One region of the Brucella anthropi ATCC 49188 genome, then DNA from elsewhere that is predicted to be linked to it. Evidence: riboswitches for the same ligand, from Rfam matches in the RefSeq annotation. Region 1 holds a riboswitch; the other holds the start of a gene.

Region 1 (3,279 bases):
CATTGCCATGAGGCCGCAGCCTACACAGTTTGCATGATTGAGTTTGACGATATGGAACAGTCTGGTCTCAAGAAAAGCCTGGCGGTCGGTGATGTTTCCCGGCGCGCCGGTGTGGCGGTCTCCACGGTTCATTTCTATGAAACCAAGGGCCTGATCGAAGGCTGGCGTACGGAAGGAAACCAGCGTCGCTATCACCGCGCTGTGCTGCGCCGCATCGCCATTATCAAGATCGCGCAGCGCGCGGGCATCCCTCTGGTGATCATTCGTGAGGCCTTGGCGGATCTTCCGCACGATCACGTGCCAACGGTAGAAGACTGGCGGCGGTTTTCTGAAGCCTGGAAAGATATGCTTCAGGAACGTATCGACAGTCTGATGCAGCTTCGCGACCAGATAACGAGCTGCATCGGCTGCGGTTGTCTCTCGCTTTCCGAATGTCCGTTGCGAAATCCCGATGATGTCCTTGGACAACAGGGCGCTGGTCCCAGAAGGTTGATGGTCAAGTCCGGCAACCACACCTAATCGCACAGGGCCTGCATTGAGCCTTCTTTGACCGCAAATAGAGCACGTGGTGTGCTGCATCAGGTCTTTTCGCTGCGGTCTCGGTGCCGCGAAATTCATAATCGTCGTTATAGCAGCCATTCCATCGCGCAAAGTCTAAAGTGCTAGACGCATGGATCGGCCTGCCTGTACCTTACCTGTCGTCTGATCGATAGGCAGGGAGGGCCTCGCATGGACGTGACGATCATAACGGGAGCATCGGATGGGATCGGTGCCGAAACTGCACGGCAGATTGCCCGGCGTGACCGTGCCAATGCTGCTCTGGTGCTTGCTGCGCGCAATGTTGAAAAGCTGGAAAATCTGGCCATCGAATTGCGGCAACTGGGCAGTTCTGTTCTCGTGGTACCAACCGATGTGAAAGATCGTACAGCCTGTATCGATCTTATCAATAAAACCGTTTCCGCTTTCGGTTGTATCGACACTTTGATTGTGAATGCAGGCATGTCGGCCCACGCCAATTTTGCTGAGATCAAACCAGATGATCTCAACTGGATGCATGATCTGATGGAGTTGAATTACTGGGGTAGCGTCTGGCCCATTCATGCAGCACTTCCGTATCTTGCCGCCAGCAAGGGACGGATCGTGGCTGTGTCTTCTGTTGCCGGATTGATCGGTGTGCCGGGGCGCACTGCCTATAGCGGAACGAAGTTCGCTCTTTCGGGTTTTTGCGAGGCGCTTCGCGCGGAACTGGAACCAAGCGGTATATCCATTACCATCGTCTATCCGGGCGTCGTCAAAACCGACATTCGCAAGGTGGGTTACAGCGCAAGCGGCGGTGCGCTGGGAACAAGTGGTGTGCGCGAAGATGACATGATGCCCGTCGAGGAAGCTGTGCGGCTGATGCTGGAAGGCGTGCAGGCTCGCAAGCGTGAAGTGTTGATGACACGCCAGATGCGATTCGGGCGCTGGTTGAAACTGATTGCCCCCTCAATGGTGGATCGCATGGCCCTCAAGGCCATCAAACCGGAGTTCAGACCGAAACCGATTAAGCCAGCTGGGTGAAGAACGCTTCGTTCATTCCACGCTTTGCGGCCAACTATCTATTGACGAGTTTTTAACTTCGACTACTATATATAGTGTTCTAGGTTCTTTCGATTCGTTGGGTCGAAAGCTAAGACGGGAATCCGGTGCGTTTCATCCATGACGGATGCGGCAATGCCGGAGCTGCCCCCGCAACTGTAAGCGGAGAGTTCTGTCCATCACGTCACTGGCTTTGGCTGGGAAGGCGGACAGAATGTTGATCCGTGAGCCAGGAGACCTGCCTTGAACGAGTACGTCCACGGGCGGGGTGTCCGGTTGGCGCGCAATCTTGTGTGGCAAATCGTTGCCTTACGGGTTGCTGCCCCGAACTTCCCGCTCATAGCTTCGGGGTGAAGTCCATGTCCAGTTTATTCAGTTTCGGTTCCGATCCTCCCTTCGAGGCATAGTTTGTGTGGTCAGGCTGCTTGTTCGTGCGGCTGGCCGATCCCGTATCTCATGTCTTTCGACGCGCATTTTGCGATGCGCGAACGGCTCTTTGCGTCTCCTATCGAGAGTATTCCAGTTTAAACCGGACCGTTGGAAATACTCTATCTCTTTGTTTTTATGCATGTCTTAACCCCAAAACCGGTTCCCACTTTTGGGAGACATGCTCCAGTGAGGAAAAAATGAACGTCACCGTTTACAGCAAACCCGCCTGCGTCCAGTGCACGGCCACCACGCGCGCCCTCGACCGCCAGGGTATCGAATATGAAGTCATCGATATCTCCGCCGATGCCGATGCTTTCCATCTCGTTCAAGACATGGGTTATCGCCAGGTGCCGGTGGTTGTGGCAGGTGAATCCCATTGGGCGGGCTTCCGGCCCGATATGATCAGCGCTCTCGCCTGAGGGCTATGGTCACATGAGCCTGATCGTCTATTTCTCCAGCCGGTCGGAAAATACACACCGGTTTGTCGAGCGGCTTGGAATGCGGTCGAACCGTATCCCGATGGACGGTTCAGGCGGATTGCAGGTGCGCGAGCCATTCGTGATCGTGACGCCCACATATGGTGGCGGCGGCTCCAAGGGCGCTGTCCCCAAGCCTGTGATCCGCTTTCTCAACGATGAGAGCAACCGCTCTTTCATCCGCGGCGTGATTGCCGCGGGAAACAGCAATTTCGGCGAGGCTTTCTGTATCGCCGGCAACATTATCTCCGCCAAATGTCAGGTTCCCTATCTCTACCGCTTCGAGCTTCTGGGAACCGATGAGGACATTGGCAATGTCAAGAACGGGATGGAACGATTTTGGACACGGCAGACACGACCTTGATCCGAGAGCGCGAGGCACAGCCAGTGGCGCAGGATGCGCCTCAAGCTGTAACTTCCAACAGCAGTAAACCGTCAAAATCCTTGGACGGGCTGGATTATCACGCGCTCAACGCGATGCTGAACCTTTACGATGACGAGGGAAAAATCCAGCTTGACCGCGACCGGCAGGCTGCGCGCCAATATTTCCTCCAGCACGTGAACCAGAACACGGTCTTTTTCCATAACTTGCGGGAAAAGATCGATTATCTGGTGACCGAAGGCTATTACGAGCAAGAGGTACTGGATCAGTATTCCTTCAATTTCGTGCGCGATCTTTTCGACGAAGCCTATGCGAAGAAATTCCGGTTTCCGACCTTTCTCGGCGCGTTCAAATATTACACCAGCTATACGCTGAAAACCTTCGATGGAAAGCGCTATCTGGAGCGCTATGAAG
Region 2 (3,279 bases), on a different replicon from region 1:
CAAGATCCGGCAGCATGGCGACAAGACTTGCCGTCTCTGTCGCTATATCGCGCTCGGCCATCATCAGATTGGTCAGCCACAGGGTCAAACAATCGACCAGCACGAACCGATCCGCAGCAGCATTCAATGTCAGTGCACCGACCAGATCGAGTGGCTCCTCCACCGTCTGCCATTCGGAACCACGTCGGTCGCGATGAATGGCAATGCGGTTTTCCATTTCCTTGTCGAAGGCACGTCCTGTTGCCAGATAGAGTGGCTGAAGTCCCGAGGATTCAACCATTTTCTCGGCATAGGACGACTTACCCGAACGGGCTCCGCCAAGAACCAGAACCGATTTTCCCGGCGAAGCCATTTTCATCAGCCCTCAATCTCGGACGATGCGTAGTGCTGGATGAACCAGCCAAGTGCGAGGCCGATCACGGCCCACATGAACAGGTTCGTCGCCAGCGATGCGACCGCATATTGCGAAGCAAGCAGTGATGGAATCGGTGACGAGATGTCTTCGGGATGCGGAGCACCATAAAGATGCGGCGCCACGATCAGCACCAGACCGAGGGTCTTTGCCCAGATTTCCTGGCGCAACACGATGAGATAGAGGCCTAAACCGCTCAGCACCACGGTAGCGAGCCACCAGAGCTGACGTTCAGCCAGATCAGCCGCAGGCATTGCCGGTAATTCCGGCGATAAACCCAATGCAGGCAGAAACGCGGCCGCGAAGAAACCGGCAACGCCCCAATAAATCCCATTCTGCACCGTAATGCGGCGTCCGAGAAGCAAAGCCACGCCACCAAGCAGCAAGGCGAAACCTGCACCTGCTACGAGATTGGCAAGGATCGTATTGCCCAACCGCCCAAATGGTAATTCAGCCCCTTCTTCCTCGGCACTTTCGGCAGCGGCACCATGATCATGCGGTGTGGCTTCCGCCTCGCCGTGACTATGGCCACCGCCAGCATCTTCATAGGTTTCGGCCTGCAGGATCAAAGGCACTGTCTTCAAATACATGGCGGGAGTAACCAGCAGCCCGGCCAAAAGCCCGGCAGCAAGCGTCGCCAACAAATAACGGATCAACATTTCTGTCCCTCAATAGCAATTTCGCGCCGATGGCCGTCCACCATCGAGCTTTGCTCAGCTTCAATTCCGAAAGATGTTAAACTGCTCAGTGGCAGGGAAAACCATAGGAATGGCGCGTATCGTGCGCTGAATCGTGCAACGTATCAGAATGGGCAAGCCCTACGCCGTAGATCAGGAACGCGCCGAGAAGCAGTGAAACCACAGCCGTGCCCAGACGGGCAGCGAGCGGCATTGCGAGTGTGCTGGAAACAGAATTTTGAGTACGTGCAGCCATGACAACCTCCGTGCAGGCAGCAGGGAAAAACCTCCCATGGGGTTCGGGCTCAATGCCCTCACGCAACAGGCAGGTCTCCTGGCTCACGGGTCGCGGGGATTGAAGCTACCTTCCCAGAAGCTTTGCAGCCTCCAGTGGTTACCGGTTGCCCGGTTTGCCTCATCCCTCTCCGCTCTACAGTCGCGGGGTCGGCTGCGATAAAGACGCCCGGATTGGGTCCGTCCGTCGCATTCCCTTTTTGGTATTGCCGGGATTCGTCCCGGCAAAAACCTGTTGCATGGTTTCGACACTAGGCTTTCGCCCCATCGTCGTCAATCGCGACCGATGATTGACGACCTCATTTCAAATTAAACAGTGCATCGATATCGAGACATGCTTCCAGCCCTTCGGCCAGTTCATCCAATGCAGCTTCAACGCCGGCGCGATAGTTCACTGAACTGCTCTGCACACCAAGATTCTGCAGAAATCTCCGGCGAAATTCATCCGCATTGAAAACACCGTGGAGATAGGTCCCCATGATGCGCCCATCTGGTGATATGGCTCCGTCGTCATGCTCGCCAATTCGAGCGAAAGGCCACCCCATATCCGGTCCAGTCGTGCGGCCGATATGGATTTCATAGCCCTCCAGCGGCACATTATGGAGAAGCGCGGTCGCCTGCACGTTGCGGACCACTTTTTCAGGTTCCATCACCGTTTCGATATCGAGCAGCCCAAGACCATCAATGTCGCGTACATGCCCCTCGATACCAGCAGGGTCGCTGATGTGGTGACCAAGCATCTGGAACCCGCCGCAGATACCAAGCACATGACCGCCTCGTTTCACGTGGGCAGATAATTGGCGATCCCAGCCATTGTCCCGAACCGCCTGCATATCGGCTATCGTGGACTTTGTCCCCGGCAGAACGACAAGGCCCGCATCGCCGGGAATGCTCGAACCAGGCGGCACCATGACCACTTCTACATCCGGTTCAGCCTTTAGCGGATCAAGATCATCGAAGTTGGCAATGCGCGGCAACATCGGCACAGCAACCACGAGCGACTTCTTGTCTCCGCGAACGGCACGTTCAAGAACGACAGAATCTTCGGCTGGCAGTCTCGATACCGCTTTCAGCCACGGGACAACGCCGAAAGAACGCCAGCCGGTAAACCGGGTAATGGCAGCCAGCCCGTCATCAAAAAGCGAAATATCGCCCCGGAACTTGTTGATCAGAAATCCGCGAACCATGGCGCGGTCCTGTTCGGACAGAATTGTGTGCGTGCCGACGAGAGACGCAATCACGCCACCTCTGTCTATGTCACCGACCAGAACAACCGGGACATCGGCCTGTGTGGCAAACCCCATATTGGCGATATCACCGGCCCGCAGATTGATTTCAGCTGGTGACCCCGCCCCTTCCACCAGCACAAGGTCCGCGCCTTCGCTGACCCTGGCGAAGGATTCCATGACAGCCGCCATGAGCTGCGGTTTCAATTCCTGATAATAGCGCCCGCGCGCCTCGCCTCGCACTTGTCCCTGGACGATAACCTGACTACCCATGTCAGTCTGCGGTTTGAGGAGTACCGGATTCATATGGACAGACGACGGCACACCGCAAGCCAGCGCCTGCAACCACTGCGCCCGACCAATTTCGCCACCATCGTCGCTGACTGCCGCATTGTTGGACATGTTTTGCGGCTTAAACGGTCGAACATTCAGGCCGCGATTGCGCGCAACCCGGCATAGTCCGGCAACAAGAACACTTTTGCCGACGTCCGAACCCGTTCCCTGAAACATGATTGCGCGTGCCATGGACTGCTGCGTAGCTTAAACTGAACTTTCTGGCAACGGGACCTCAATCGGCGAGCGTCTATGCAAAAATGCGCATCAGTTTATTACAAATGTGAGCAACATTATTCCAATGGAGCGTTGGCAGTCTCACACGGTTATGATCTAG

Evidence for each region. A riboswitch is a leader RNA that binds a small molecule or an ion and turns the genes downstream of it on or off. The one in region 1 is predicted to bind cobalamin.
Region 2: it holds a riboswitch for cobalamin, as region 1 does, so the genes downstream of both, OANT_RS09740 (CbtB domain-containing protein) here and nrdH (glutaredoxin-like protein NrdH) in region 1, are expected to answer to the same signal.

The regions. Positions count from the first base shown of each region.
Region 1 is NC_009668.1:249,236-252,514, forward strand. Features, by position in the region: gene soxR (redox-sensitive transcriptional activator SoxR) at 52-519, shown strand; gene OANT_RS15290 (SDR family oxidoreductase) at 730-1,560, shown strand; cobalamin riboswitch at 1,625-1,838, shown strand; gene nrdH (glutaredoxin-like protein NrdH) at 2,205-2,426, shown strand; gene nrdI (class Ib ribonucleoside-diphosphate reductase assembly flavoprotein NrdI) at 2,440-2,847, shown strand; gene nrdE (class 1b ribonucleoside-diphosphate reductase subunit alpha) at 2,823-3,279, shown strand, end outside.
Region 2 is NC_009667.1:1,973,690-1,976,968, reverse strand. Features, by position in the region: gene cobU (bifunctional adenosylcobinamide kinase/adenosylcobinamide-phosphate guanylyltransferase) at 1-352, opposite strand, end outside; gene OANT_RS09745 (CbtA family protein) at 358-1,071, opposite strand; gene OANT_RS09740 (CbtB domain-containing protein) at 1,157-1,345, opposite strand; cobalamin riboswitch at 1,397-1,634, opposite strand; gene OANT_RS09735 (cobyric acid synthase) at 1,683-3,134, opposite strand.